DNA from 2 places in the Rhodococcus (subgen. Prescottella) equi genome. Region 2 is predicted to be linked to the other one. Evidence: riboswitches for the same ligand, from Rfam matches in the RefSeq annotation. Region 2 holds a riboswitch; the other holds the start of a gene.
What was found. Region 2 has a riboswitch for S-adenosylmethionine ahead of C7H75_RS18020 (bifunctional o-acetylhomoserine/o-acetylserine sulfhydrylase). Riboswitches for the same ligand answer to the same signal wherever they lie in the genome.
Positions count from the first base shown of each region.

Region 1: it holds a riboswitch for S-adenosylmethionine, as region 2 does, so the genes downstream of both, C7H75_RS02985 (aminotransferase class V-fold PLP-dependent enzyme) here and C7H75_RS18020 (bifunctional o-acetylhomoserine/o-acetylserine sulfhydrylase) in region 2, are expected to answer to the same signal.

Region 1 covers NZ_CP027793.1:650,127-665,164, reverse strand. The annotation lists gene C7H75_RS03030 (flavin reductase family protein) at 1-494, shown strand, start outside; gene C7H75_RS03025 (ATP-binding protein) at 518-955, opposite strand; gene C7H75_RS03020 (STAS domain-containing protein) at 945-1,283, opposite strand; gene C7H75_RS03015 (glycosyltransferase family 2 protein) at 1,280-3,253, opposite strand; gene C7H75_RS03010 (PP2C family protein-serine/threonine phosphatase) at 3,250-4,488, opposite strand; gene C7H75_RS03005 (glycoside hydrolase family 26 protein) at 4,488-5,483, opposite strand; gene C7H75_RS03000 (oxidoreductase) at 5,605-6,390, shown strand; gene C7H75_RS02995 (methyltransferase domain-containing protein) at 6,411-7,169, shown strand; gene C7H75_RS02990 (LLM class flavin-dependent oxidoreductase) at 7,180-7,815, opposite strand; gene C7H75_RS02985 (aminotransferase class V-fold PLP-dependent enzyme) at 8,009-9,325, opposite strand; SAM riboswitch class IV at 9,379-9,493, opposite strand; gene C7H75_RS02980 (RNA polymerase sigma factor) at 9,565-10,464, opposite strand; gene C7H75_RS02975 (YciI family protein) at 10,531-11,238, opposite strand; gene C7H75_RS02970 (Pls/PosA family non-ribosomal peptide synthetase) at 11,389-15,038, shown strand, end outside.
Region 2 covers NZ_CP027793.1:3,854,106-3,869,143, forward strand. The annotation lists gene C7H75_RS18000 (guanyl-specific ribonuclease) at 1-95, opposite strand, end outside; gene C7H75_RS18005 (exodeoxyribonuclease III) at 95-898, opposite strand; gene C7H75_RS18010 (MFS transporter) at 919-2,118, opposite strand; gene C7H75_RS18015 (NADP-dependent isocitrate dehydrogenase) at 2,227-3,444, opposite strand; SAM riboswitch class IV at 3,745-3,860, shown strand; gene C7H75_RS18020 (bifunctional o-acetylhomoserine/o-acetylserine sulfhydrylase) at 4,003-5,316, shown strand; gene metX (homoserine O-acetyltransferase MetX) at 5,313-6,458, shown strand; gene C7H75_RS18030 (DUF3017 domain-containing protein) at 6,489-6,764, opposite strand; gene C7H75_RS18035 (bifunctional methylenetetrahydrofolate dehydrogenase/methenyltetrahydrofolate cyclohydrolase) at 6,774-7,634, opposite strand; gene C7H75_RS18040 (GNAT family N-acetyltransferase) at 7,666-8,172, shown strand; gene C7H75_RS18045 (pentapeptide repeat-containing protein) at 8,185-8,799, opposite strand; gene C7H75_RS18050 (tRNA (cytidine(34)-2'-O)-methyltransferase) at 8,879-9,343, shown strand; gene C7H75_RS18055 (LysR family transcriptional regulator) at 9,340-10,242, opposite strand; gene C7H75_RS18060 (YeiH family protein) at 10,345-11,382, shown strand; gene C7H75_RS18065 (alpha/beta hydrolase) at 11,554-12,579, shown strand; gene C7H75_RS18070 (LysR family transcriptional regulator) at 12,601-13,494, opposite strand; gene C7H75_RS18075 (TDT family transporter) at 13,586-14,650, shown strand; gene C7H75_RS18080 (DUF302 domain-containing protein) at 14,664-15,038, opposite strand, start outside.

The DNA of each region.
Region 1 (15,038 bases), 2.0 Mb from region 2:
GCATCAGCAACGAGGAGTACAAGGCCGCGATGCGCCGCCACCCGGCCGGCGTCACCATCGTCACTCTCGATTCGGAGAACGGTCCGGTCGGCTTCACGGCGACGTCGTTCGCGTCGCTGTCGATGAATCCGCCGCTCATCTCGTTCAACATCGCACTGAACTCGTCGAGCATCAATGCGCTCCACGCCGCCGACTCGGTTGTCGTGCATCTGCTCGGGGAGCACCAGCAGCACCTCTCGCAGCGGTTCTCGCGCAGCGCCGACCAGCGGTTCAGTGACGAGTCGCTGTGGTCGCGCCTCGAGACCGGCGAGCCCGTGCTGCACGGCACCCCGATCTGGATGCGCACCACCATCCATCAGCTGATCCCGGCCGGCGACCACACCCTGGTGATCGGCCTGATCACCCGCCTGCACAACGAGAACGACGCCGAGGCCTCCGCCGCTCCCCTGCTGTACCACGAGGGCCGCTACCACCGGGCCACCCCGATCGACTGACGTCCGTCGGTTTGGTGTCCCGGCTACCGGTGCCGGACGAGGAGCCAACGATTGGTGTCGCCGTCGCGCTGGTACGACAGTTCGTCGAGCGCCCCGCGCGCTATCGCCAAGCCGCGTCCGCGTTCGGCCAGGTCGTCCGGGAGGGCCACCGACGCCAAGTCGACCCGAACAGGTCTGCCGTCGTCCCGGAACTCCGCCTCGAGTCGGTCCGGCAGCAGGCGCAGTTCCAGATGCACACCGACCGGCGCGTCCCGTGCTGTGTGTTCGACGATGTTCGCGGCGATCTCCGCCACCGCGATCTCGAACTGCATGCGCACCAGATCGTCGACCGGCTCGCCGGCCAGCGCCTCGTCCAGGAACGCATGGATGCGGTCGAGGGTGTCCGAGGCCGTGACCAGCCTCAGCGAACGCCCGGCACCGCTGCTGCTCCCCGCGTCGGGTCCGGAGCTCTCACCGGGCATCGAACGCGCTGTCTGCGCTGTCGTGGCTGCGGAGGACGCGGTTGAGATTCGTGAGTTCGAGCACCGTCTCGATCTGCGCGGTGGGCGCAGCGATACGCAGGTCACCGCCGGCCTGACGGGCTGTCTTCAGGCCGGAGATCAGAGCCCCGAGTCCCGATGAGTCGATGAAATCGGTCCGGCCCAGGTCGACAACCAGCCTGGTCGACCCGGCCTCGACGAGTTCGCGCAACTGTTCACGGAGGATCGGCGCCGCCGTCATGTTGAGACGACCCTGTGGACTGATGACCACGACGCCCGCGTCCGTGGTTCGGATGTCGAACCGCTTCATCTGACTCCTTCCGAATCCGGCCCACGGTAGCGGACCGCCTTGATCACGACGCTCAGGATCACGAGGTCGAAGAGCACCCAGAACAGGTTGACGCCGACACCGAGAACCGAGATGGCACCGAAGTAGAGCTGGACGAGCCCGGTCACGGAGGCAACCACGAGCATTCCCATCGCGCCCAGTTGCCAGCGGACCAGGTGCCACGGCAGCGCGCCCTGCTCCTGACGCGTCTTGGGTGTCACTGCGAATCCCAGCGACTTCCCGCGGACCACGTTGTCGAACGCGGTCGTACACGCGCGAATCCATACCGGGAAGAGCGCGAGGCTGTACTGCTGGCCGCGCCACGTCGGCGTCCCCCTGCTGACGACGAAGAAGAGCAACTGGTTGAGCACCAGGAACGGTACGAGCCGACCGAAGAAGTCCCAGCTGTAGGCGTCCACCGGCATGACGCCGAAGATCAGGTACACCGCGGGTGCCGCAATGTAGGCGATGGCGGCGAACCCGGACAGGTAACTCCACATCGTGGCCCAGTACATCAACCGCTGCGCGAGTGTCAGGCCCCGCTGCACCAGCGGGTTCTCGCGCAGCATCACCTGGATCGTCCCCTGCGCCCACCGCAACCGCTGGGTCAGCATCGTGCCGAGATCCTCGGGAGCAAGACCGTGGGCGAGGACCTCGTGGTGGTACGCCGACCGCCAGCCCTGCGCATGCAGCCGCATGCAGGTGGCCATGTCCTCGGTCACCGAGATCGTCGCCAGCGGGAGCATGGGCTGCGCTTCGTCGTCCCGGCCGACGTCGACCGCGCGGATCATGCGGCGCACCGACTCGATCGCACCCAGCGGAGACCAGTCGCGGTCCGCGAGTCGTCGCAGGACGGTGTCGTCGAGGAGGACCCCCGACGCGTCGTCCGGATCCGCTTCCCCCAGTACCGATTCGATGGCTGCCAGGTCGGCGCGCATCGCATCGGCATCGGCCTCGACGACGGCGCGGGCGGCAGCATCCACCCGCTGCTGGAATTCGAACGTCACGTCGGCGATCGGGATCTCGGCGCGCAGATCCTCGCGGGCGCGGACGACCGCCGCACGTACCGAGTCCAGAGCGGCCTGCACAGACGGTTCGTCGGTCTCGATCCGGGCGCGATCGAGCACCTTGCTCGCGGTGCGCAGGGTCCGGCGGACGCCGTCCTCGACCGCCCGCACGTAGCCGGTGATCCCCAGTTGCATCAGCGCTTCTCGGCGCAGAACCGCATTGGATCCGCAGAAGAACGCTGCGTTCCACCCGTCCTTGCCCTGCTGGATGGGCCCGTAGAAGAGCGGCGCCTGGCTGCCGAGCGGATCGGACGGTGGAACGTTCACGAAGTACTGCGGCGTCTGAACCAACGCCATCTTCTCGTCCCGGAAGTAGCCGAGCGTGCGGTGGAGGATCTCCGGATCGGGAACCTGGTCGGCGTCGAGGACGAGTAGGAACTCGCCCTCGGTGGCCAGGAGGGCGTTGTTCAGGTTTCCGGCCTTGGCGTGCCGCGGCTTGTCGGCCCACACTGCCGAACGGGTGAGATAGCGGACCCCGAGTCGTGCTGCAGCGGCGGCGAGTTCGGGTCGATCTCCGTCGTCCAGGATCCACGTGGTGTGCGGGTACCGGATGCGTTGCGCGGCTTCCGCGGTGCCGAGAACCAGGTCGAGCGGCTCGTTGTAAGTCGTGATGAACACGTCCACGGTCACGCCGGGCGGGGCCTCGGGCGGCGCCTTCCGCCGCTTCAGCCGCCACATCGTCAAGCCGAACAGCAACGAGTCGATCAGGCTGTACGTCTCGGCCACGACCAGGGGGACGGCGATCCACCAAGCAGACCAGTTCACCGAGAACAACCATCGCCACACGATGTAGTTCAGACCCAGGACGGCGGTGAGCACGATCAGCGCGCGCAACCCGAAGGACGGGTAGGTGGCCTTCGCGGCATCGGTGTCGAGCGCCGTCATCGGCGGCCTCCCCGGCGGATCGCGACAACCGTGACATCGTCCAGGGGCGGGGCGTCGGCCGTGACGGCTCGAACTGCCTCGACGAGGGCCGACGCGTTCGGTTTGTCCGCCACGAAGCGGTGGACCGCGCGACAGTCGCTGCCTCCGTCGAGAAGGTCGAGCAATCCGTCGGAGCACACCACCAGCATGTCCCCGTCCTCCAGCACGATGCGATCAGCCGACCACGAATCGCCCTGCACGACGCCCAGCGGTAATCCGACCGTGCCCAGGGCTTCGACGGTGCCGTCACTGCGGCGAACCATCGACAGGCCGTGGCCGGCGTCGACGTAGGTCACCGTGCCGGTCTCACAGTCGAGAACAGCATGAAACGCCGTCGCGAAGGTTCCGGTGTCCTCGAGATCCTCCGAGAGATGCTCGGCCGCAGCCGTGGTCGCCGTCCCGGCGTCGAGAGCGACGGAACCGTCGGAGTCGATCCGTCCGAACAGTCGGGACGCGCCCCGGAAGGCCGACCGCACGCCCGCGGCGACGATGGCCGCGCCCATCCCCTTGCCCATCACATCGGCGACCGTCACCACCAGACCACCGCGGATCGGATAGTGGTCGTAGAAGTCTCCCCCCACGACGAACGCCGGGATGCACACGGCCGCAACGTCGACGCCGTCGATCCCGGACAGCGGCCGCGGCAACAACTGGCGTTGGATCGCCGCGGCCCGCTCCAGATCGTCGGCCCACTGCAGTTCGCGCTGCACCATCGCCGCCAACTCCGAGAAGGCGGCGACCTGGTCGGCATCGAGCGTGCGGGGAACGGTGTCGTACAGACAGAAGGTGCCGACCGGGTGGCCACCGGGTCCGTAGAGCGGGTACCCCGCATAGAACCGGATACCGCCGTCGCCACCGATACCGGGGATCCAAGCGAAGTCCGGATCCGCGGCCGCGTCCTCCAACACGAGAGCCGGATCCTCGGCGTGGTCGTAGCTGCGGGCGATGGTCGTCTGGCACACCGTCCGCTCCCTGGGCACCTCGGACAACGGCAATCCCTGAATCGACTTGAACCACTGCCGATCCTGGTCGATCAAGGACACACTCGACATCGGCACACCGAACACGTGACGGGCCATGCGGGTGAGCCGTTCGAACCGCTCCTCGCGCGGGGTGTCGATGAGCTCGAGTTGCTTCAGCGATCGCAGCCGGTCGCGTTCCAGCTCCGGCGGAATCCCCGCCCCGACAGTCGTCATCAGCGATACCTCGTCCCCAACGCCTCGGCGAGTGCAACTGCCGATTCCGGGGTGCTCGCCATACTCCAATCCGCTTCCTTGTCATGATCGAACCACACGAATCCGGCGACGTCGCGTCGACTCTCGATCATTCGGACGAGATTCCGGATCCACTCGGATTTGGACCCTCCGGCTTCCGCGCTGCCCACTTCGGTCACGAGTTGCGGTTTCCCCGGAGCGATCCGGCGCAGTTCGTCCATGGTCGGCACGAAGAGGTCGGTCGGCGCGATCCAGTGACTCCACGGCTGCGAAGTTCCCCAGTTGTAGCCGTCCACACCCACCACGTCGACGTAGTCGTCTCCGGGGTAGGTCGCGCCCGTCGAGCTACTGCCCGGGAACGAGACATTTGGAGACCACACCCATTTGACGTTGTGGGCGCGTCGGGTCGCGAACAGGTCGTGCACGTGCCGCCAAGCCGCGACGTAGACATCGGCGGGGGTACCTGCGGCCACGCTCCACGGGTACCAGGTGCCGTTGGGCTCGTGCGCGAACCGCAGATACACCGGCTTCCCCCACGCGGTGAGCTCGTCCGCCCACCGGTACAGGTAGTCGTCGTGCACACCGTCGACGATCGACTGCAGCGCGAATCCGCTCGAATCGTAGGTGCCACCCTCGATCCATCTCCACGGCTCCCACGTGACGATCGGATCGGCACCGAACGCGCTCACGGCATCGAGTCCGGCGATGGGCGGCGCCGTAGCGAAGTCGGAGAACGACAGGACGACACTGGGCGCCTTGCCGACGGTGCGGGCAACTGTCAGGAATTCGTCGACTGCCGTCGACCCGCCGGGCGTGCTCACCCCGAATCGGAGGCACGGACCCGGATCGGCATGCAGGGCGGTGACCGTGCCGTCACACGTGACAGGGCGTGCGCAACCGGCCACGAACACCGATGTCAGTGCCAGCACGACGACCGCCCCGACCTGCCTCTTGATTCCGGCACGCACTTCCACCATGAGGGCAGTGTTCCCGAACCGGACCGCTCACGCACCTGTCGTCGCGAAGAGCGCCCTCTGGCTCGGCAGGACGCCGGTAGCATGGGATCCGACACCGTCCGATCCACAGGATCGAGAAGTGATGGACCTGCATCTGGCCGGGAAGACCGTCGTGGTCACGGGCGCGAGCAAGGGCATCGGGCTGGCGGTGACGCGCGCATCGGCATCCGAGGATTGCCACGTCGTCGCCGGATCTCGCACTCGCACTCCCGAACTCGAATCGCTGGAGGCCCAGGGAAATGTGACGTTCGTGCCGTGTGACCTGTCCACGGCGGAGGGCCCGGTCACGCTGGTCGAGGCTGCGGCCGAACGCGGCGGAGTGGACATCCTGGTCAACAACGCCGGGGCGGTCACGCCACGCACCGGTGGTTTCACGAGCGTCTCCGACGAAGACTGGATCGCGTCTCTGTCGGTGACGTTCCTGTCCGCGGTGCGCACCACCCGTGCGGCGCTCCCCCAGATGGTTCGCCGCGGCGGCGGAGCCGTCGTCACCGTCAGCTCGGTCAACGCGCTTCTTCCGGATCCCGGGGTGGTGGACTACTGCGCGGCGAAGGCCGCGCTCACCAACTTCTGCAAATCACTGTCCAAAGAGGTTGCCGGCCAGAATATCCGGGTCAACACCGTCAGTCCGGGGCCGGTGACGACGGCGCTGTGGCTGGCCGAGGACGGGGTGGCGTCCACCGTCGCGCGTGTCAGTGGCAGCAGCGCCGAAGCGGTCGTCGAGGCCGCCGCCGCCGGCTCCGAGACCGGACGATTCACCCGCCCGGACGAGGTGGCCGATCTGGTGCTGTTCCTCGCCAGTGATCGCTGCAGCAACGTCACCGGAGCCGACTTCGTCATCGACGGCGGACTGATCAAAACCCTCTGATCTCTGGGAAACTCGTTGTCATGGAGCGCACATTCGACGAATTGGTCGCCGAGGCGGAGGCCGCCCCGACGGAGGGCTGGGAGTTCTCGTGGCTCGACGGGCGAGCCACCGAGGAGCGCCCGACCTGGGGTTACCAGCGTCTGCTGGGTGCGCGTCTCGCGCGAGCGTCGGCCGCGCTCGACATCGAGACCGGAGGCGGAGAGGTCCTCGCCGGCGCGGGGGCGATCGCTCCCACCACGGCCGCGACGGAATCGTGGCCGCCCAACCTCGCGAAGGCCACCGAGATGCTGCACCCGCTCGGCGTGGTGGTGGTGCACGCGTCGGACGAGCCGCCACTACCGTTCGCGGACAACGCTTTCGATCTGGTCAGCAGTCGCCACCCCAACGTCGTCTCGTGGCCGGACATCGCCCGTGTGCTCGCCCCCGGCGGCACCTATCTGGCGCAACACGTGGGGCCGGCGAGCGCCTTCGAACTCACCGAGTACTTCCTCGGTCCGCAGCCCGAGGCGCGAGAACTGCGACATCCGGACACGGCCGTGGCAGAGGCGCACGCCGCCGGACTCGAGGTCGTGGATCTGCGGTTCGAGCGGCTACGCATGGAGTTCTTCGACGTCGGCGCGGCGATCTATTTCCTGCGGAAGGTGATCTGGATCGTCCCCGGCTTCACCGTCGACGCCTACCGTGGCCGGTTACGGGACCTCGACCGGCGGATCCGAGCGGAGGGGTCGTTCGTCGCCCACTCCACCCGGTTCCTCATCGAGGCCCGCAAACCGGGCTGACGGGGCGAACTCAGGACGCGCGAGCAGGGCGAGTCCGCCCGAACCGGGAAAGCGCCTCGTCGACGGCGTCCGACGCGGTCGCCAAGCCACGACGCTCCAGCCAGGGCAGGGTTCCGTCCACTATGCGCTCGAGCACCTTCGGGAGGGCGAGCGGCAGCAGTGTGACGCCGTCCGCTACGTCGGCGGCACGGATGTCGGCGAGCAGGCTCCCGAGTCCCTCCGCGGTCCCAACGTACGTCAGCGACGACGACTGGTGCGGCACCCCGAGAGTCTCGTCGAGCAGTGCCAGTTCGGTACGCGCGCTTCGCGAATCGGGCGCGATCAGGACCTCGATGTCGACGAGGACGGTGACGCTGTTCGGATCCCGCCCCTCGGCGGCGACCTCGGCGCGGATCCGTTCGCGGGCCTGCTGCGCGTCGCGCAGATCCGCAGCCTGGATGCGCTGCACCACGGCGGGCCGGGCGGCGAGGTCGAGGATGTCGGGGCCAACCGTCAGGTCGACCCAGTAGTCGGGCCCGGTGAGCGGGACGTTGCCGGCGATCCGCGATGCGGCGGGATGATGCCCGGCACCGGTCAGTTCGACGGCCACCCGCAGCGGACGCCGCGGGGCGATGGACGGGACGGAGGCGAAAACGGAGTGGGACATGACGAACTCCTCGGAAGAAGACAGCTGATGGAGGGCGCGGGGCGTCAGCGCGTACAGCTGTCCGAGGAGGTGCGGCACAGATCGACATGACGGCGGGACCACTGCCCGTGCGTGTGCGTCGACTGCATGCGCGTCACGCTATCCCCCGATCCTGTCCCCCACCACAGTTCGAATCAGACCGATTCCGAGACGGTCAGACGCACTCGGCGGCACCGTCGGTGCTGCTGGAGAAGCCACGCGTCTCCGGAACCGGGTTCCACAGGCCGTCGGTCTTGCCGTAGTTCCACGTCTGCTCGCCGGCGACCAGCCGGCGGACGGCGGCGATCAGCCGCTCGACGTCGTCGGAGCCGGTGCCCAGGCCGAGGCTGGCGCGCACCGCACCGCCGGCGTGACCGATGCGGTTGAGCAGCGGGTGGGCGCAGAATCGACCGTCGCGCACACCGATGCCGTGCTCGGCCGACAGGTATGCGGCGATCTGGCCGGGCTCGTAGCCGTCGATGGTGAAGGTGACGATGCCGACGCTGTCCGGGGCGTCCGACCACAGGCGCAGCAACTGCACGCCGTCGATCTCCGCGAGCCCCTCCGCGAGACGGGAGGCGAGCACCTGCTCGTGTTCGACCACCTTGTCGAAGTCCAACGCGGCCAGCGCATCACACGCAGCAGCGAGCGCCGCGACACCGAGGACGTTGGGGCTGCCGGCCTCGTGGCGGGCCGGGGCCGGGGCCCAGCAGGTCTCGTCGACGGTCACCTCGCGCACGGCGCCGCCACCGGCGAGGTAGGGCTCGGCCTCGTCGAGCCAGTCCCGACGGCCGACCAGGACGCCGGCCCCGAACGGCGCGTACAGCTTGTGCCCGGAGAACGCCAGGTAGTCGACACCGCTCTCGGCCAGGTTCACGCGGCGGTGCGGAGTGAGCTGTGCGCCGTCGACGAGGATGCGGGCACCACAGCGGTGGGCGACCTCGGCGAGTTCGGCGATGGGGAGGACCTCGCCGGTGACGTTGGAGGCGCCGGTGATCGCGAGGAGGGCAGCGGGCTTGGCGCACAGCTCTGCGACGATGCGGCGGATGGTCTCGGCCACCGTGTCGGCGGCCTCGACGACGCGAGAGTTCTTCCACGGCAGGAAGTTCGCGTGGTGCTCGATGTCGAGGACCACGACGTCGCCGGGAACACAGCTGGCGAGCAGGTTGAGTGAATCGGTGGTGTTGCGGGTGAAGACCACGACCTGGTCGGTGTCAGTGCCGACGAAGCGCTCGACGGATCCACGGGCGTTCTCGTAGGCCTCGGTGCTCACCCGCGAGGCGTAGCCGGCACCGCGGTGGACGCTGGCGTAGAAGGGCAGCAACTCCTGGACGCGGTCCGTGACCTGCGACAACGCCGGGGCGCTGGCTGCGTAGTCGAAGTTTGCGTAAACGCAGGTTCCACCCCCGACGAGCGGAACCTGCAAGTCACAGCCGGACACCCGGGCGATCGGAGCGGTGGCGCAGGCGTCGGCGGTCAGTACAGCGGTCATCACAAATCCTTCGAGTCTTGGGACTCGTCGGCAGTGGAAGTCGACGCCATCGGAGTCCGCGCTTGCCATGTCCTTGTGGACCATGACCTGGTCGTCACCCGGAGCACCCCACCGCGGTTGGAGGGTTGCCGACCAGCTAGCCGGGGCTTGACGCTGGTACTCGTGACCTGGCAACGAGAATGGCAGAGCCGTCCTCGCGATGTCAACCCACCGTCAACCCTTCGAACATGAGACGGTGGTCACACTTGGGCCGCCTCCTGCGGCCGCCCGGCCCGCCGCAGGAGATCGGCGCGAACCGCCGCCACCACGTGCTCGAGCCGATCCGCGCCGGGGGTCCCCAGCTCGTCGACCACCCGCAGCCCGACGTCGGGTCCGTCCCGAAAACTCACCGCCACAGCACGATTGATTCGCACTGCCGGAGATTCCCGCAGTGCCGGCAGCCGGTCGTACGCGCCGACGATGCCGACCCAGTCGGTGTCCGCGAAGGTCGGTGCGACAGCGTGCGCGGCGGCGATCGACGCCTCGATCGCATACCGTCCGCCGTCACTCTCACCGGCAACGGTCATGCACGCCAAGCCTTCCGCGATCCGCTCGCGGTTCCATCGACCGCGGTTCTGCTCGTCGAGCGGCACCGCCCGTCCGGTCGCGTCGACACGGGTGTCACGTCGGCTGTCCTGCAGGCACATCAGGGCCGACAGGCCCCACACCTCGGGCTCCGCGGGCACGAGTACGCACAGCAGACGCCCTAGCCGCAGCGCCTCGTCGCACAGCTCGGCCCGGACCGCGGATTCCCCCGCCGTCGCCGAGTAGCCTTCGGTGAAAACGAGATACACGCAGGCGAGGACGATGGGCAGCCGCTCGGGGAACTGCTCGTCGGACGGTAGCCGCAGCGGGATCCCCGCGTTCCGAATCTTCGACTTGGCGCGGCTGAGTCGCTGTCCCACCGTGGTTTCGGGCCGCAGGAACGCGCGCGCGATCTCGGCGGTGGTGAGTCCGCAGACGAGACGCAGCGTCAACGCCACCTGTGACTCCGCGGACAGCGCCGGGTGGCAGCACGTGAAGATCAACCGCAACTGGTCGTCCGCGACGGACGGCATCTCCTCGTCGAAGTCCTCGAACTTCTGCCGGAACGCGTCCACCTCGCGGTCGCCGCGCAGCCGTTCGGGCGCGTGAGCCCCACCGTCGCCACCTCGGCCGCGACTCGGTCAGCCGGCAACGATCTGCCGGAGTTCGACGCACCCCTTGGACCCGACCGGAATCTGCGAGGCGAGCGCGATCGCCGCGTCCCGGTCGGGAGCGGACAGCACGTAGATACCGTTCGCGATCTCGTCGGCCTCGGTGAACGGTCCGTCGGTCAGCAGCATCTCCCCGTCGCGCAGCCGCACGGTCGTCGCCGACGCCGGCGGGAACAGTGCGCCGGATCCCTTGATTCGGGCGCCCGCGATCTCACCGAACCGCTTGTGCTCGGTCACCCGCGCCTCCCATTCGGCCGATCCGGGTTCGTTCGCGGCTCCGGACGGTTCGCGCAGCAGTGCGGCCCACCACGTGTCCATCGGCTCGTCCTGGGAGTTCCAGAACACCATCGGCCACAACTCGACGTGCCCGGTCGAGACCTCGGGAATCTGCCGCACCATGCTCAGCGCGGCGTCCAGGTCGGCGGCGTCGAACACGTAGTAGCCGCCGACCACCTCCGTGACCTCGGCGAACGGCCCGTCCGTCACCACCGCGTTCCCGCCGCCGTCGTGCCGGATCGTCGCGGCCTCCGAACCCGGATACAGCCCGCCACCTGCGACGGCCTCCTGCGCCCTGGTCCAGAACTCCTGATGCCGCTGCATCGACGCGGCGTACTCGTCGGTCCCGGGTACCGACGCGGGTCCGCCCTCCTCGGCGGCGAGCAGTGCCAAGTAGTACATGTCGTCATCTCCCTCCGACGCGGGGCCGAGTACCCCGCTTTCGTCAACACGACGTGCGGGGCGCGCCGATTTCGACACATCCGGGGGAGAATCTCCGGGAAGAAGCGATTCGCCCGGCCGGGCGGGTGTTCATCCTCCGGACACCTGGACGTGAGAGAACCTGATGTCCGCCCGACCAGGCACAGAGAGGGACGTCCCGGATTGTCTGCCCAGCAAGCAACAGACCAGTCGGACCAGCAGTTGTCGCACCGGATACCCGCCGAGTTCCTGCGGGCGGGCCTCGCGCCCGCACCCCGCACCCTCGTCGACATCCTCGAGGCGACGGCCGCGCAACACCCGGACGCGACCGCGATCGACGACGGCGCGGCCCCCCTCACCTATCGCGAGCTGCTCGCAGAGATCGATGCCGGCGCCCGCGGCCTCGCGGACGCAGGAGTGGGCGCGGGCGACCGGGTCGGCGTGCGGATGCCGTCGGGTTCGCGCGATCTGTACGTGGCGATCCTGTCGGTCCTGGCGGCCGGCGCGGCGTACGTGCCGGTCGACGCGGACGACCCCGACGAGCGCGCCGAGTTGGTGTTCGGGGAGGCCCGGGTGGCGGCGATCCTCACCGCCGACGGCGTGCGGCCCGGCACCGCACCTCGCCGCACGGAGGTGCCGCAGGTCCGCCCGCCCACCCCCGACGACGACGCCTGGATCATCTTCACCTCGGGTTCCACAGGCACCCCGAAGGGTGTCGCGGTCACGCACCGCAACGCCGCCGCGTTCGTCGACGCGGAAGCACGAATGTTCCTGCAGGGCAATCCGATCAACCCCCGCGACCGGGTGTTGGCGGGGCTGTCGGTGGCGTTCGACGCGTCGTGCGAGGAGATGTGGCTGGCGTGGCGGCACGGCGCCACGCTGGTGCCCGCACCACGCTCGCTGGTACGCAGCGGTATGGATCTCGGACCGTGGCTGGTCTCCCGCGACGTCACGGTCGTCTCCACCGTTCCGACGCTCGCTGCCCTGTGGCCGGCGGAGGCACTCGAGGCGGTGCGGCTGTTGATCTTCGGCGGCGAGGCGTGCCCGCCGGAGCTCGCCGAACGTCTCGCCATCCCCGGCCGCGAGGTGTGGAACACGTACGGCCCCACCGAGGCCACCGTCGTCGCGTGCGGAGCGCGCATGAACGGCACCGGTCCGGTCCGGATCGGCCTGCCGCTCGACGGTTGGGATCTCGCGGTGGTCGACGCGTCCGGTGAACCGGTCGCCGAAGGCGAGGTCGGCGAGCTCGTCATCGGCGGCGTCGGGCTGGCCCGGTATCTCGATCCGGCGAAGGACGCCGAGAAGTACGCCCCGATGCCGACGCTCGGCTGGGACCGCGCGTACCGCAGCGGCGACCTGGTCCGCCTCGACACCGCCGGTCTGCTGTTCCAGGGCCGCGCCGACGACCAGGTCAAGCTCGGCGGACGCCGCATCGAACTCGGCGAGGTCGACAACGCGCTGCAGCACCTTCCCGGTGTCAGTGGCGCCGCCGCCGCGGTCCGCAAGACGGCGGCCGGGACATCGGTCCTCGTCGGCTACCTCGCCAGCACCGACCCCGACTTCGACCTGAAGGCGGCTCGCGACCAGCTGGCCGAGCAGCTACCGGCCGCCCTGGTCCCCAGACTCGCGCTGGTCGACGAACTCCCCACCCGCACGTCCGGCAAGGTCGACCGCAACGCGTTGCCGTGGCCGCTGCCCGGCGCGGCGGAGGATCCGGGCGAAGCACTGGGCCTCGACGGCACCGCGGCCTGGGTCGCGGGTCTGTGGGCGTCGATCCTCGGCGCGAGCATCACCGGACCCGGTGACGACTTCTTCGAGCTCGGCGGCGGATCGCTTTCCGCGGCCCAACTGGTGACGGCGCTGCGCGAGCGCTTCCCCGAGGTGACCGTCGCGCAGTTGTACGACCATCCGCGGCTGGGCTCCCTCGCCGCCTTCCTCGACGAACTCTCCCCCGCCGCGAGTACCGCGCCCCGGCACGTCACCCCGATGTCCCGCCGTGCCCAGGCCGCCCAGATCGCGGTCACGGTGCCGCTCATGACGCTCACGGGACTGCAGTGGGTGACCTGGCTGGCGATCACCGGAAACGTGCTGGCGTGGTTCGACGTCGACTGGGCGCCGACGCTGTCCTGGTGGTGGGTGGCGCTGGCGTTCGTCCTCTTCATCACCCCGTTCGGCCGGATGACCATCGCGGTCGCCGGGGCCCGGCTGTTGCTGCGCGGCCTGGAACCGGGCACGTACCGGCGCGGCGGCCCCGAACACCTGCGCCTGTGGATCGCGCTGCGACTCGTGGAGGCCAGCGGCGCCGACAATCTGTCCGGCGCGCCGTGGATGCTGTACTTCGCCCGCGCCCTCGGCGCGAGGGTGGGCCGCGGCGTCGACCTGCACACTCTGCCGCCGGTCACCGGCATGCTCGTGCTCGGCGACGGGTGCTCGGTGGAGCCCGAGGTGGACCTGTCGGGGCACTGGATCGACGGCGACGTCGTACACATCGGCGAGATCCGGATCGGCGCCGGTGCCGCCGTCGGCGCTCGGTCGACACTGCTGCCGGGCGCGCGGATCGGCCGGGGAGCGGAGGTCGCACCGGGCTCCGCGGTGTTCGGGAAGGTCAAGGCGGGCCAGCACTGGGCCGGATCGCCCGCCGTCAAGGTCGGCAAGGCCACGCACCCGTGGCCGGATCACCCGCCGCGCCGCGCCGCGCACTGGGTACCGATCTTCGGTGTCACCTCCGTCGTCCTGGCGGGCATGCCGATCTTCGGTCTGGCCGCCGGCCTGCTCCTCGTCGGCCTGCGGGTCCGCGGCGCCGCCGATCTCGGCGACGCCTTCCGGCGCGCGCTGGTGATCCTGCCGGTGGCGACACTGGCGAGCCTGTTCGTCTTCGCGGCACTGACGGTGATCGCCGTGCGCCTGCTGTCGATCGGGTTGACCGAGGGCTACCACCCGGTCCGCAGCCGCGTGGGCTGGCAGGCGTGGGCCACCGAGCGCCTCATGGATTCGGCGCGGACGTTCCTGTTCCCGCTGTACGCGAGTCTGCTGACGCCGCTGTGGTTGCGACTGCTGGGCGCCAAGGTGGGCCGCGACACCGAGATCTCCACGGCTCTCGTGCTACCCAAGTTCACCACCGTCGCGGACGGCGCGTTCCTCGCCGACGACACCATGGTGGCGAGCTACGAACTCGGCGGCGGCTGGATGCGCATCGAACCCGCCAAGGTCGGCAAGCGTGCGTTCCTGGGCAACTCCGGCATGGCCGGTCCCGGCCGACGGGTCCCCAAGAACGGGCTCGTCGCGGTGCTGTCGGCCGCTCCGAGCAAGGCCAAGTCGGGGTCGTCGTGGCTGGGCAGCCCGCCGGTCCGGTTGCGCAGGGCCGCCACCGAGTCCGACGCGTCCCGCACCTTCGAGCCGCCGCTGCGGCTGAAGGTCGCCCGCGCGTTCGTCGAGACGTGCCGACTGATCCCGGTGATGGTGACGTTCGGGATCGGCCTCGGGGTCCTGTTCACGCTGGCGTGGCTGGTCTCGGTGGGCGGTTTCCCGCTCGCCGCTGTGTGCGGCGGCGTGGTCCTGATGCTCGCGGGCGCCGTGGCGGGCGCGGTGTCGGTGGCCGCGAAGTGGCTCGTCGTCGGCCGGATCGGCGCCGTCGAGCATCCGCTGTGGAGTTCTTTCGTATGGCGCAACGAGGTGTCCGACGCGTTCGTCGAGACCGTCGCCGCCCCGTGGTTCGCGCGCGCCGCGAACGGCACGGCCGTCATGAACGTGTGGCTACGCGGTCTCGGCGCGACCATCGGCCG
Region 2 (15,038 bases):
TCGCCGCCGTTCTGGGTGCCGACGAACACCGCGGCCGCGAGTCCGACGAGGGCGACGAGCAGCGCGACGATCGGACTCCTGCGCTGCGGAGCCATCAGCGGAACTGCACGGTGACGGGCGCATGGTCGGACCAGCGCTCGGCGTAGGTCGCGGCCCGCTCGACGCGCGCTTCCTTCGCCCGCGCGGCCAGGCCGGGGGTGGTCAGGTGGTAGTCGATACGCCAACCGGCGTCGGTGTCGAACGCCTTGCCGCGGTACGACCACCACGAGTACGGGCCGTCGACGTCCGGGTGCAGTTCGCGCACGACGTCCACCCACGCGCCGCCGGCGAGCAGGGCGCCCACCCAGTCGCGCTCACCGGGCAGGAAGCCCGACTTCTTGACGTTGCCCTTCCAGTTCTTGATGTCCCGTTCGGTGTGGGCGATGTTCCAGTCGCCGCACACCAGGACGTCGCGTCCGGCCGCCACTGCCGCCTCGGCGCTCGCCGACAGGTGCGCCGCGAACGACGCCATGAAGCGTTCCTTCTGCTCCTGCTTGGGCGTCTCCGCCTCCCCGGTCGGCAGGTACAGGCTGCCGACGGTGAGCGCGTCGAAGTCGGCTTCGATGTAGCGTCCGGCATCCGCGAACTCGTCGTCCCCGAAACCGATGCGGACGGCGTCGGCAGGACGCCGCGACAGCACCGCCACACCGTTGCGGCCCTTCGCCGACGGTTCCGCAGACGCGACGTGCCAGCCCTGGTCGAGGGCCGGCGCCAGCGTCTCGTGCAGTTGTTTGTCGGAGGCGCGCGTCTCCTGCAGGCAGACGACGTCGGCCTGGGATCCGGCGAGCCAGTCGATCAGGCCCTTACGGGCGGCGGCGCGGACGCCGTTGACGTTGACGGTGGTGATGATGTGCGGCACGCGGAGAACCGTATCGGACGTCACCGACGCGCCGTCACCACCGCGACGGCCAGGACTGCCAGACCGGCGAGCGCGAGCGCCGACCCGACCAGAGCGGGAGCGGTGTAGCCGAGGCCCGCCGCGATGACGACCCCACCGATCCATGCGCCGAACGCGTTCGCGACGTTGAGCGCGGAGTGGTTGAGGGCGGCCGCGAGGGTCTGCGCATCGGCGGCCACGTCCATCAGCCGGGTCTGCAGGCCGGGCACGAGCGCCGAACCGGCGGAGGCGACGAGGAACAGCACGAGCATCGCGGTGAAGGGATTGTGCGCCGCGACCGCGAAGAGCGCCAGGAGCCCCACCAGGGCAGCGAGCATCGCGAAGAGTCCGGGGGTGAGCGCCCGGTCGGCGAGGCGGCCGCCGAGGGTGTTGCCGGCCACCATGCCGAGCCCGTAGACCATGAGCGCGACGGGCACCAGCGTCACCGGGAGTCCGGCGACGTCGGTCATGGTCCAGCCGACGTACGTGTACACCGCGAACATGCCGCCGAAGCCCACGGTGGCGACGACGAGGGTGAGCCACACCTGTCCGCGCCGGAGGGCGGACAGTTCGGTCCGCGGGTCGGTGGTGCGCACGTCGTGCAGGGGCGGTACCCGGAGCGCGATCGCCGCGACGGTGAGCGCGCCGATCAGGGCGACGACGGCGAACGCGCTGCGCCAGCCGAGCCCCTGCCCGATCCAGGTCGCCGCCGGCACCCCGGCGACGTTGGCAACCGCGAGGCCGCTCATGACCATCGCGACAGCCTTCGCACGGTGCCCCGGTCCGGCGAGGTACGCGGCGACCAGCGACGCGACGCCGAAGTAGGCGCCGTGCGGGAGTCCCGCGACGAAGCGCGCCACCAGCAGTCCGCCGTAGCTGGGCGCGACGATCGTGGCGGCGTTGCCGACGGTGAACGCGATCATCAGCGCGATCAGCAGGGTCTTGCGCGGAACCCTCGCAGTCAGTGCGGCGATGACCGGCGCGCCCACGACGACGCCGAGCGCGTACGCGGTGATGACGTGTCCGGCAGTGGACTCGGAGATTTTCAGGCCGCCGGCGATCTGCGGCAACAGGCCCATCGCGGCGAACTCGGTGGTGCCGATGCCGAATCCGCCCATCGCGAGGGCGAACATCGCGCGGCGGCGTCGGGCAGCCGGGACGGGGCTGCCGGACGGCGCGGGAACGGTGGCCGAGACGGTCAAGAGAGATACCTTCCGGGCACGGTGGAACAAGACGTCCGACGGTAGTGAGGAAATGGAAACGGGACGTTCCCACGAGGGGAACGTCCCGTTTCGGCGAGGGTTACGCGATTACGCGCGCGCCTTCTGCAGGTTCTCGTCGAGGGTCGCGAGGAACTCCTCGGTGGTCTGCCAGGCCTGGTCCGGGCCGACCAGTAGTGCGAGGTCCTTGGTCATCTGACCGTTCTCGACGGTCTTGATGACGACGTCCTCGAGCTGCTGTGCGAACTCGATCAGCTCCGGGGTGTTGTCCAGCTTGCCGCGGTGCTCGAGGCCCCGGGTCCACGCGAAGATCGACGCGATCGGGTTGGTCGACGTCGGCTTGCCCTGCTGGTGCTGACGGTAGTGGCGCGTGACGGTGCCGTGTGCGGCCTCCGCCTCGACGGTACGGCCGTCCGGGGTCATCAGCACGGAGGTCATCAGACCCAGCGAGCCGTAGCCCTGCGCAACGGTGTCGGACTGGACGTCACCGTCGTAGTTCTTGCAGGCCCAGACGTAGCCACCCTCCCACTTGAGGGACGAGGCGACCATGTCGTCGATGAGGCGGTGCTCGTAGTGCAGGCCGGCGGCGTCGAACTCGGCCTTGAACTCGTCCTCGTAGATCCGCTGGAACTCGTCCTTGAACATGCCGTCGTAGGCCTTGAGGATCGTGTTCTTGGTGGAGAGGTACACCGGGTAGTTCTGCTGCAGGCCGTAGGACAGCGAGGCCCGCGCGAAGTCCTGGATGGACTTCTTGTAGTTGTACATACCCATGACCACGCCGCCGTCCTCGGGCAGGCGGCACACCTCGTGCTGGATCGGCTCGGAGCCGTCGTCCGGGGTGTAGGTGATGGTGACGGTGCCGGCGCCGGGTGCCTTGAAGTCGGTGGCGCGGTACTGGTCACCGAAGGCGTGACGGCCGACGATCACCGGCTTGGTCCAACCGGGGACCAGACGCGGGACGTTCGAGATCAGGATGGGGGCGCGGAAGATCGTGCCGCCCAGGATGTTACGGATGGTGCCGTTCGGGGAACGCCACATCTTCTTCAGGCCGAATTCCTCGACCCGCGCCTCGTCCGGGGTGATCGTGGCGCACTTGACGCCGACGCCGTGCTTCTTGATCGCTTCGGCGGCGTCGATGGTGACCTGGTCGTCGGTGGCATCGCGATGCTCGATCCCCAGGTCGTAGTACTCGAGATCGACATCCAGGTAGGGATGGATCAGCTTGTCTTTGATGAACTGCCAGATGATGCGCGTCATCTCGTCGCCGTCGAGTTCGACGACCTTGCCTTCGACCTTGATCTTGGACATGGGGGCTTCGCGTCCTCCTAGGAAGTGTCCCTGGTTCCGTTCCCTGGGTACTGGGGGTGCACGGGCCACTTTGTGAGTGGACCCGCCAACGGTTCAATTATCAAACGTAGACGGTTCGGATCTCCCTCGGCAGGGACGACCCAAACATGACGAGCGTACTGCTATTGCTTCCGAGCGCAACCATGCCCCCTGGCTCACTACCCCTACCTACCGGTAACTTTGCCGGTTCTCCACACCTGGGGTCGAAAGATCAGCCCCCTCCTTCCCGTGTGCCCGTTTCTGCCGTTAAGATCACGGCCAGGTCATGAGTGTCAGCGTCAAGCCCCGGCTCGCTGGCCGGCAACCCTCCAACCGCGGTGGGGTGCCCCGGGTGATGACCTGGTCTTCCGACTCGAGCCGGAAGACAAGCGCGGGTCCGCTGGGACGGACCCACTGACCGGGCCATGCCCCACCGGAGGTTCTTCATGTGTAGTTGTCACGAGTAGCCGGTCCACAGGCGCGCAGTCGATGCTGCGCCAACCCCATCTGCAGACTTCACACCCTGGAGTAGAACGACTCATGACCGAAATCACGGACGCCGCTGTCGACCCGACCGCGAACTGGAGCTTCGAGACCAAGCAGGTCCACGCGGGACAGACGCCCGACGGCGCCACCAACGCCCGCGCGTTGCCGATCTACCAGACCACGTCGTACACGTTCGACAGCACCGACCATGCCGCAGCGCTGTTCGGCCTGGCCGAGCCCGGCAACATCTACACCCGCATCATGAACCCGACGCAGGACGCCGTCGAGCAGCGCATCGCCGCGCTCGAGGGTGGCGTCGCCGCTCTGCTGCTGGCCTCCGGGCAGGCCGCCGAGACGTTCGCGATCCTCAACCTCGCCGAGGCCGGCGACCACATCGTGTCGAGCCCGCGTCTGTACGGCGGCACGTACAACCTGTTCCACTACTCGCTGCGCAAGTTGGGCATCGAGGTCTCGTTCGTCGAGGATCCCGACGACATCGAGCAGTGGCGTGCCGCGATCCGCCCGAACACCAAGGCGTTCTACGGCGAGTCGATCTCGAACCCTCGCAACGACATCCTCGACATCCCGGGGATCTCGAAGGTGGCGCACGAGAACGGCATCCCGCTGATCGTCGACAACACCGTCGCGAGCCCGTACCTGATCCGTCCGCTCGAGCACGGCGCCGACATCGTCGTCCACTCGGCCACGAAGTACCTCGGCGGCCACGGCACCGCGGTCGCCGGTGTGATCGTCGACGGTGGAAAGTTCGACTGGACACAGGGCCGCCACACCAACTTCACGACTGCCGACCCGAGCTACCACGGTGTCGTCTTCGCAGATCTCGGCGCGCCGGCGTTCGCTCTCAAGGCCCGCGTGCAGCTGCTGCGCGACCTGGGTTCCGCGGTCTCGCCCTTCAACGCGTTCCTGATCTCGCAGGGCATCGAGACGCTCAGCCTGCGGATGGAGCGCCACGTCGCCAACGCCAAGGCCGTCGCCGAGTACCTCGAAGCCCGACCGGAGGTCACGTCGGTCTCGTACGCCGGGCTGCCGTCGTCGCCGTGGCACGAGCGGGCGAAGACGATCGCCCCGCGCGGCACCGGCGCGATCGTCGCGTTCGAGCTGGCCGGTGGGGTCGAGGCCGGCAAGAAGTTCGTCAACGCGCTCACCCTGCACAGCCACGTCGCCAACATCGGTGACGTGCGCTCGCTGGTGATCCACCCGGCGTCGACCACCCACTCGCAGCTCACCCCGGAGGAGCAGCTCGCGTCGGGTGTCACCCCCGGCCTGGTCCGGCTCGCCGTCGGCATCGAGGGCATCGACGACATCCTCGCCGACCTCGACGCCGGTTTCGCGGCGGCGGCATCTTGACCGTCAGCTCCGTTCGCAACGCCCGTCCGGCGGGGTTCCCCCCGCCGGACGGGCGCTTGTGCTTTGTCCACGTCGGCTCGATCGAACTCGAGAGCGGTGTGGTTCTTCCCGATGTCGAGCTCGCCGTCCAGCGGTGGGGCGAGCTCGCGACCGACCGGGACAATGTGGTCCTCGTCGAGCATGCCCTGACCGGCGACTCGCACGTGACGGGCCCCGCGGACGACGAGCACCCCTCCCCCGGCTGGTGGGACGGCATGATCGGCCCGGGCGCCCCGATCGACACGAACGAGTGGTGCGTGATCGCCACCAACGTGCTCGGCGGCTGCCGCGGTACGACGGGACCCGGTTCGATTGCCGCGGACGGCACGGTGTGGGGGTCGCGCTTCCCGGAGATCTCCATCCGCGATCAGGTGGCTGCCGAGGTCGCCCTCGCCGACGTGCTCGGCATCGAACGTTTCTCGTCCGTCATCGGCGGGTCGATGGGCGGCATGCGGACGCTCGAGTGGATCGTCGGGCATCCCGATCGGGTCGACTCGGCTCTGGTCCTCGCGGTCGGTGCTCGCGCCACCGCCGACCAGATCGGCACCCAGACCACCCAGATCGCCGCCGTGACGAGCGATCCCGACTGGCAGGGCGGCGACTACCACGGCACCGGGCGAATTCCCCGCACCGGTCTGGGACTCGCCCGCCGGATCGCGCACCTGACGTACCGCACCGAGGCCGAACTCGACTCCCGTTTCGCCAACGACGCCCAGGCCGACGAGAATCCCTGGGACGGTGGCCGGTACGCGGTCCAGAGCTATCTCGACCACCAGGCCGACAAGCTGGTTGCCCGCTTCGATCCCGCCACCTACGTGTTGCTGACCGAAGCGATGAACCGGCACGACATCGGTCGCGGACGCGGCGGTGTCGCGGCGGCGCTCGCGTCCACGAACGTGCCCGTGATCGTCGGCGGCGTCGACTCCGACCGGCTGTATCCGCTACGCCTGCAACAGGAACTCGCGGACGGGCTGCCGGGCAGCGACGGGCTGCGGGTCCTGGAATCGAAGGACGGCCACGACGGCTTCCTCACCGAAGCGGACGCCGTGGCGGAACTGTTGAAGGAGACGATGGAACTGGCGCGCGCCGCCCGCCGGGGCTGAGCGCGAACTCCCGCAGATCCGAGCGGCGCGTCAGTCGGTCCCGAGGGGGTCGATCGACGCCGCCAGCGCGATGATCGTGGCCCCGACGACCGCCATCGCCGCCACATCGAATCCCTTGCCGCGCACGGCGAGCAGCCCCACCCGGTCGGGCGACAGTGCCGCGCGCAGGAGAGCCGCGAGCACCGTGGCGCCCCCGAGAACGAGGGCGCCACGGCGCCAGCGGTCGGCAAGGACCAGCACGAAGGCCGCCGCCACCACGAGGACGACGGCGAGCAACGGCCAATTCCTGCGCGCGAACTGCGTCACGGACCGGTCCTAGTCGGACTGTCCGGCGAGCTGCTCGGCCCGCTCCACGACATTGGTGAGCAGGAAGGCACGCGTGAGCGGTCCGACACCACCGGGGTTCGGCGACACGAAGCCGGCGACCTCGCGGACGTCGTCGGCGACGTCACCGCGCAGTCCGTCGGCGGTGCGGCTGACGCCCACGTCGAGCACGGCGGCACCCGGCTTGACCATGTCCGCGGTGATCAGACCGGGCACGCCGGCGGCAGCGATCACGATGTCCGCCTGGCGCACCTGCGCGGCCAGGTCACGGGTTCCGGTGTGGCACAGCGTGACCGTCGCGTTCTCGGTGCGGCGGGTGAGCAGCAGGCCGATCGGGCGACCGACGGTGACGCCACGACCGACGACGGCGACGTGGGCACCGGCGATCGGAACCTCGTAGCGACGCAGCAGGTGCACGATTCCGCGCGGGGTGCACGGCAGCGGCGCCTCCTTGCCCAGGACCAGGCGCCCCAGGTTCACCGGGTGCAGGCCGTCGGCGTCCTTGTCGGGGTCGACGCGCTCGAGCGCGGCGTTCTCGTCGAGGTGCTTCGGTAGCGGGAGCTGCACGATGTAGCCGGTGCACTCGGGATTGGCGTTGAGCTCGTCGATCGTGGCCTCGAGCTCTTCCTGCGTGATGTCGGCCGGCAGGTCGCGACGGATCGAGGTGATGCCCACCTTCGCGCAGTCGTTGTGCTTGCCGCGCACGTAGGCGGCCGAACCGGGGTCGTCGCCGACGAGGATGGTGCCCAGTCCGGGCGTGATGCCCTTCTCCTTCAGGGCTGCCACCCTGGCCTCGAGGTCCTCGAAAATCTCGTCGCGGGTTGCTTTGCCATCCAGGATCGTTGCAGTCACGGCGACCATTGTTCCAGGCTAGGGTCGCTGCATGTCACCGGCTCCGGATCTTCGTGGTCCACGTGTCCTGTTGACCCCCGTCCAGCCGTCCCACCACGCACGGCTGCGCGAGATCCATCGGCTTCCCGAGGTGAGCCGATGGTGGAAGGAACCCGCCGACGACTGGCCGGCCGATGACCCCGACACCGTCGGATACGCGGTCGTCGTGGACGACCGTGTCGTGGGATTCGCGCAGTGGTACCAGGAGTCCGATCCGGAGTTCCGGCACGCCGGACTGGATCTGTTCCTCGACGGCGCCGTGCACGGGCAGGGCCTGGGAAGCGAAGTGGTGCGGAGGCTGTGCAGCCACCTCGTCGACGATCGCGGCTTCCACCGGATCGTCATCGACCCCGAGTCCGCGAATGCGGCGGCGATCGCGTGCTACCGCAAGGTGGGGTTCCGTGAGGTCGGCATCATGCGTGAGTACTGCCTGGGCGCAGACGGGGTGTGGCGCGACGGGCTCCTGATGGATCTGCTGGCACGCGAACTGGTGCGCTGACCGACAGCGCCGTCACGGTTCGACGGTCAGGCCGTGCGCGACCGCGTACGCGACCGCCTGCGTCAGTTCGACCCGGGTCTTGTCGAGTTTCGCGGCGGTCCACAGCCCGGGGTCGACGTGAGCGCCGCGCAGGTCGGCGCCCTCGAGCCGGATCGCCTCGACCCGCGCGCCCGACAGGTTCACCGACCGCAGCACGGCGCCGCGCAGATCTGCCTGCACCAGGTTGGCCTCGCGGAATCGACAGTCGGTGAAGTCCAACCCCCGCAGGTCCGCGCCGCCCATCGACGCCAGCGTGAAGTCGACCTCCTCGACCACCAGCGGCCGCATCTGACACTCGACGAAGATCGAACCGAGCATGCTGCAACTTCGGAAGCTGCTGTGCCACATGGTGGTCCGCGCAAACATGCACGACCGGAACGCGCTGCCGTGGTGGTGCGAATCGGTGAGGTCGGCACCGGTGAAGTCACACTCGGTGAAGACCACGAACTCGGTGTCGAGTTCCGAGAGATCCGCGTCGCGGAACGAGCACGCGGTGTAGTGCTGCCGGACCCACTTCTCCCCGGTCGCGCGGGCATCGGAGAAGTCCTCCCCCACGATCTCGACGATTTCACCGGTCATGAAATCCATGCTGCCCCCGCCCACCGACAATTTCGACCGGCGCGATCCGCTCGGCGGACGGCGACCCGTACCTGGCAAGCTGAACGCCGTGTTCCGAGTGATGTTCCACGAGCCCCGCATCCCACCCAACACGGGAAACGCGATCCGCATGGTCGCCGGGACGGGCTGCGAACTGCACCTCGTCGGCCCGCTCGGGTTCGACCTGTCCGAGCCCAAGCTGCGGCGCGCAGGCCTCGACTACCACGACCTCGCCTCGGTGACGGTGCACGAGAACCTCGAGGCGGCGTGGGACGCGCTCCGACCCGAGCGGGTCTTCGCCTTCACCGCGCACGCGTCGACGTCGTACGCGGACCTCGCCTACCAGCCGGGGGACGTGTTGCTGTTCGGCCCCGAGCCGACCGGGCTGGCGCAGGACGTGCTCGAGGACCCGCACGTCACCGCGCAGGTGCGGATCCCGATGGTGCCGGGCCGACGGTCGCTGAACCTGTCGAACGCGGCGGCGGTCGTCACGTACGAGGCCTGGCGCCAGCACGGTTTCGCGGGGGGCGTCTAGCCGACGCCGCTGCGGCGCACCATGCGCACCAGGTCACCGGCGGGACCGGACAGCTGACGGGGGCCGCGCCACACCGCACGCAGGCTGCGTTCGAGCACCAGGCCGTCGACGTCCACCACCTTCAACTCCCCCGCGGCCACCTGATCCGCCACTGCGAGGGTGCTCATCACCGCCGGCCCGACACCCGCGATGATGCTGGTGCGGATGGCCGCGGCACTGCCGAGCTCGAGCAGCGGCGGCGTGCTCGGCAGGTCCTGCAGGGCGACGTCGAGGGTGGTGCGGGTGCCCGAGCCGGGCTCGCGGACCACGAGCGGCGTCTGCGCCAGCTCGGCGACGGTGATCGGCTTGCGCCGGCGCGTCCACGGGTGCCCCGGATGCACGACGACGACCAGCTCGTCCCGCGCGACGGTGACACTGTGCAGGCTGCGCGGCAGTGTCGGTGATTCCACGAATCCGACGTCGCAGGCGCCCGACTCGAGCCGCTCGAACACCTGGGTGGAGTTGAGCACCTGGAGATGGATGGTGACGTCGGCGTCGAGCCCCCGGAAGCGACCCAGCCACCCGGGGAGCAGATGTTCGGCGACGGTCATACTGGCGCCGATCGTCAGCTCCGCGGAACGTTCGGCTCTCAGCCCGTCGGCGACGTCGAGAAGTCGGTGCGCCTCGTCGAGCAGGCGGCGTGCCCAGTGCACGACCACGGTGCCCTGCGGGGTGAGTGTGGATCCGGTGGTACGCCGATCCAGCAGCGGCATACCGAGTTGCCGCTCGAGCTGTTTGATCGCGCGGCTCCCGTTGGGCTGCGCCATTCCCGCGTTTCTGCTTGCCGCGCTGAGACTTCCGTGGTCGTCGACGCCCACGAGCAGTTCCAGGACATCGAGGTCGGGCCAGCGGCGACGCATTCGCAGATTGTATGCGCCGAACTATTGACATATCCGATCGATATGCCGCCATACCGTTTTGCCGTCTACCGAACGACCGTTCAGTGACGGAATCTGGAAGCCATGAGCAGTAGCGTCGAGCAGCAGACCACCGCCCCCGAGGCACCCGGCCGCGCCCGGGCCGCCGCGGCCTCGCTGATGCCGGGAGTGGCGGTCGCCGCCGTGGCCACCGCCGTCGCGATGGGCGTCGGGCGCCTGCTTCCGACCGTCAGCCCGCTGCTGATCGCGATCGTGCTCGGCGCCGTCGCCGCCAACACCGTGCAGCTTCCGGCGACGATCCGGCCCGGGCTCACGTTCTCCTCGAAGAAGCTCCTGCGGGTGGGGATCGCGCTACTCGGTCTGCAGCTGATGCTCAGCGACATCGTCGGGCTCGGGTGGGGCATGATCGCGGTCGTCGTCGCGATCGTCACGCTCGGCATCACCGGAACGATGATGATGGGCAGCGTGCTCGGTCTGTCCTGGACCCAGCGGCTCCTGATCGCCTGCGGGTTCTCGATCTGCGGTGCGGCCGCAACCGCCGCGGTCGACGGGGTCGTCGACGCCAAGGAGGAGGAAGTCCTCACCGCGGTGGCGCTCGTGGTGCTCTTCGGCACCCTGATGATCCCCACGATTCCGCTGCTCTCCCGCGCGCTGGGCATGGACGAGACCACGGCCGGCATGTGGGCGGGCGGGTCGATCCACGAGGTCGCACAGGTCATCGCGGCGGGCGGCGCCATCGGAGGCGGCGCCCTCGCCGTCGCAGCCGTCGTGAAGCTCGCCCGGGTGGTGATGCTCGCTCCGGTCATGGCCGTGATCGGTCTCCAGCAGCGCCGCCGGTCCGACGGCACGACGGCCGGGACCCGGCCGCCGCTGGTACCGCTGTTCGTGGTCGCGTTCCTCGCGTGCGCCGCGCTGCGCTCGACCGGAGTGCTTCCCGACGGCGTGCTCTCCGTCGCCAAGGTCGTGCAGACCGCCCTGTTGACCGCCGCGATGTTCGCACTCGGCACCGGCGTGCACATCGCCACCATCAGGAAGGTGGGACCGCGCCCCCTCGCGCTGGCCGCGATGTCGACGGTATGGGTGGCCGCGATCGCGTTGGTCGGCGTGCTGATCGTCAACTGACTGCACGCACAGGGACATCGCCCGCGGCACGAATGTCCGATCTGCCCCATCCGGGCCGGGCGACGCGATACAGTGCCCTCGAAAACCGGATGTATCAGGGGAATTGCACGTTACGCAGCGTTTCGGGTATGTCGGGTCCACCCCCTCGGAACCATCGAAGGACCACCACCCATGCGAAACGGAGCACTTCGCCGCGCGCGAAACGTGTTCGCCGCCTCGGCGCTGTCTCTCGCAGCGCTGCTGATCACGACCCTGAGCGATGCCGCCGTCGCCGGAGCACAACCGCTGTCCCACCTCACCGGAATCGATGGCGACAGCACCGACGCACGCGTGCGCACCGCACACGTCTACTCGGAGTCGATGGACCGCGTCGTCCCCGTCCGGGTACTGCTGCCGGCCGACACGTCACGTCCGCGCCCGACGCTGTACCTGCTCAACGGCGCGGGCGGCGGTGAGACCGGCGCGACCTGGCAGGCCAACACGGACGTCACGGAGTTCTTCGCGGACAAGCACGTCAACGTCGTGACCCCGATGGGCGGCACCGCCAGCTACTACACCGACTGGGAACGCGATGATCCGGTCCTCGGCCGTAACAAGTGGCAGACGTTCCTGACCCGTGAACTGCCGCCGATCATCGACGCCGAGTTCGGCGGGAACGGCACCAATTCGATCGCCGCCATCTCCATGACGGCGACGTCCGTCCTCAACCTGGCGATCGCAGCGCCCGGCCTGTACAGGGCCGTCGGGTCCTACAGTGGGTGCGCCGAGACGAGCACCCCGATGGGATCGGCCTTCGTGGACCTGGTGGTCCGGTCGGCGGGCGGGGGCGATCCGGTGAACATGTGGGGGCCGCCGGGGAGCCCGGCACGGCTGGCCAACGACCCTGTTCGCAACGCGGAGAAGCTCCGTGGGACCGAACTGTTCGTCTCGTCCGGCTCGGGTCTACCGGGGCCGCACGACCATCTGGGTGCACCCGGTGTCGACGGGGAGCCGGTCCTGTTCGCCCGTCAGGTCGTCGTGGGCGGTGCGATCGAGGCCGCGACCAACGCCTGCACCCGCAATCTCGCCGATCGCCTTCGCGCCCTGAACATCCCGGCGACGTTCGACTTCAATCCGACCGGCACCCATTCGTGGGGGTACTGGCAGGACGACCTGCACCAGTCGTGGCCGCTGATGGCCCGCGCGATGGGCATCTGACGGCGAACGCTCGACCGGCGCTCAGCTGCGACCGCAGGCGATGTCGAGGAAATCGCGTGCCGCGCCGCGCAACCCGCGAGATCCGTCCCACACCGCGAGCAGCCGTCGCGGCATGCGCAGGCCCTGCACCGGAACCGACGCGAGCCGTCCGTCGTGGAGGTCGGCTTCGACCGCGAGCGACGAGACGACGGCCGGGGCGTTGCCCGCGACGACCGCAGCCTTGACGGCGGTGCACGACGTGAGTTCGAGCAGTGGGTCGACGCAGCCGGGGACCGCGTGTTCGAGCGTCGTCCGGGTGCCGGAGCCGGGCTCGCGCTGGATCAGCGGCGTGGCCGCGAGCTCACTGGGGTCGATCGGGGCCCGCGCGATCCACTTGTGGTCGGGCGGGACGATCACGACCAGTTCGTCGTGCGCCACCTCGACCGCGCGCAGACCGTCGGGGGCCGTCGGGCCCTCGACGAATCCGAGGTCCGCCTCGCCCGCCCGCACCTGGGCCGCCACGTCGGTGGAGTTGAGCAGGCGCACCGAGGTGACGACGTTCGGGTACTTGCGCCGCATCGCGACGGTCCAGCCCGGAACGAGGTATTCGGCGATCGTCATGCTGGCGGCGACGGTCAGGTTCGCGTCCCGTTCGCCGCGCAGGGCGGCGACGCCCGACGCCATCTCCTCGGCGGAGTCGAGGATCGCTGACGCCCATTCGAGGATCAGCGCACCCTCGGCGGTGGGCTGGACACCGCCGGCGCCGCGATCGAACACCCGCAGCCCGAGCTGACGCTCCGCGGAGCGCACGCGCGCACTGACGGCCTGCTGGCTGAGTCCGTGTTCGCGTCCGGCCGCGCCCATGCTCCCGAGCCTGCCCACCGCGACCAGCACGTCCAGCGCGGCGAGTTCGGGAACACGGTTCGAAAGCGGCATACCCCCAAGGCTAGACCCACAAACGGAGTTTGTATCCCTTCCACTCCAAGCCTTCTACCGGCAACAACGTCGGAACGGCAACCTTGGTTTCATGCTTACCGCTCCGCGTCTGGCACATCTGACACCCAACTGGTTCGCCGTGGTCATGGGCACCGGCATCATCGCCGTCGCCACGTCGTCGCTCCCGGTGAATCTGCCGGGCCGACGCGGGATCGCCCTGACGTTCTGGCTTCTCGCGGTGACCCTGCTCGCGGTGCTCGTGACCGCTTTCGCGGTGCACTGGATCCGGCACACCGAGCACGCCCGCGAGTACGCACGCAGCACCACGATGTTCCCGTTCTACGGCGCGCTGCCGATGGCCGTGCTCACCGTCGGTGCCGGCACCGCGGCAGTCGGCTCGACGGTGATCCCGGCCGGGCTCGCGTTCGGTATCGCCGGGACACTGTGGGCGCTCGGCACCATCGGCGGCCTTGCGACCAGCGCGGTGATGGCGGGACGGTTGCGGGCCGTCGCCGATCGCGGCACCGCGGTCCCTGCGTGGCTGATGCCGGTGGTGCCGCCCATGGTGTCGGCCGCGACCGGCGCCGCCCTGGTGACCCATCTGCCCGAGGGCGGGCCGCGGGTCGCGATGCTGGCAGGCTGCTATGCGCTGTTCACGCTCGCGCTGGTCTTCGCGCTGTTCATCGTCGCGCTGCTCGCGGCCGAGTTCCGCGACGGCGGCCTGCCGCCGCTCCAGGCGCTGCCGACCATGTGGATCCCGCTCGGCATCGTCGGGCAGTCGATCGCGGCCGCCAACAACCTGGGAACCGCGGCCGGACACGCCGTCGGACACGACACCGCGAATGCACTGCACCTGTTCGGCCTGGGTTACGGCCTGCTGATGGGGACGGTCATGATCGTCGTCCTCGCCGCGGTCGGCGTCCTCACGGCGCGCGCCTTCCGTTCGGGTCTCACGTTCACCATGAGCTGGTGGAGCTTCATCTTCCCGGTCGGCGCGTGTGCCGTGGGGATGGGAGCGTTCGGTGTCGCGGGCGACTTCGAGATCCCGCGACTGCTGTCGGCCGGACTGCTGTGCGCCCTGGTCCTCGCCTGGTGTGTGGTGGCCGTGCACACCGCACACCGGGTTCGAACCAGGGCGCTACCGGCTCCGGCCTGAGCCGGATCGACCGTCAGGTCAGCGCGTCGATCGCGGCCTGCAGGCGGGTCGTCGCCTCGGCGGCAACCTCCTCGAGCCCGGGCTCCTCGGTCACCGCGACCATGAGCGCCGGGTTCATCGCCTCGACGATCACGCCGTCGCCGTCGGAACGGACCACGACGTTGCACGGCAGCAGCAGACCGATCTGCCGGTCCACCCCGACCGCACGGTGGGCGAGCTGCGGATTGCACGCGCCGAGGATGACGTACCGCTCCATCTCGGCGCCGATCTTCGCCTTCAGCGTCGCCTGCATGTCGATCTCGGTGAGCACACCGAAACCCTGCTCCTGCAACGCCGCCCGCGTCCTGGCGATGGCGTCGTCGAACTCGGTGTTCAGTCGGGTCGAGAT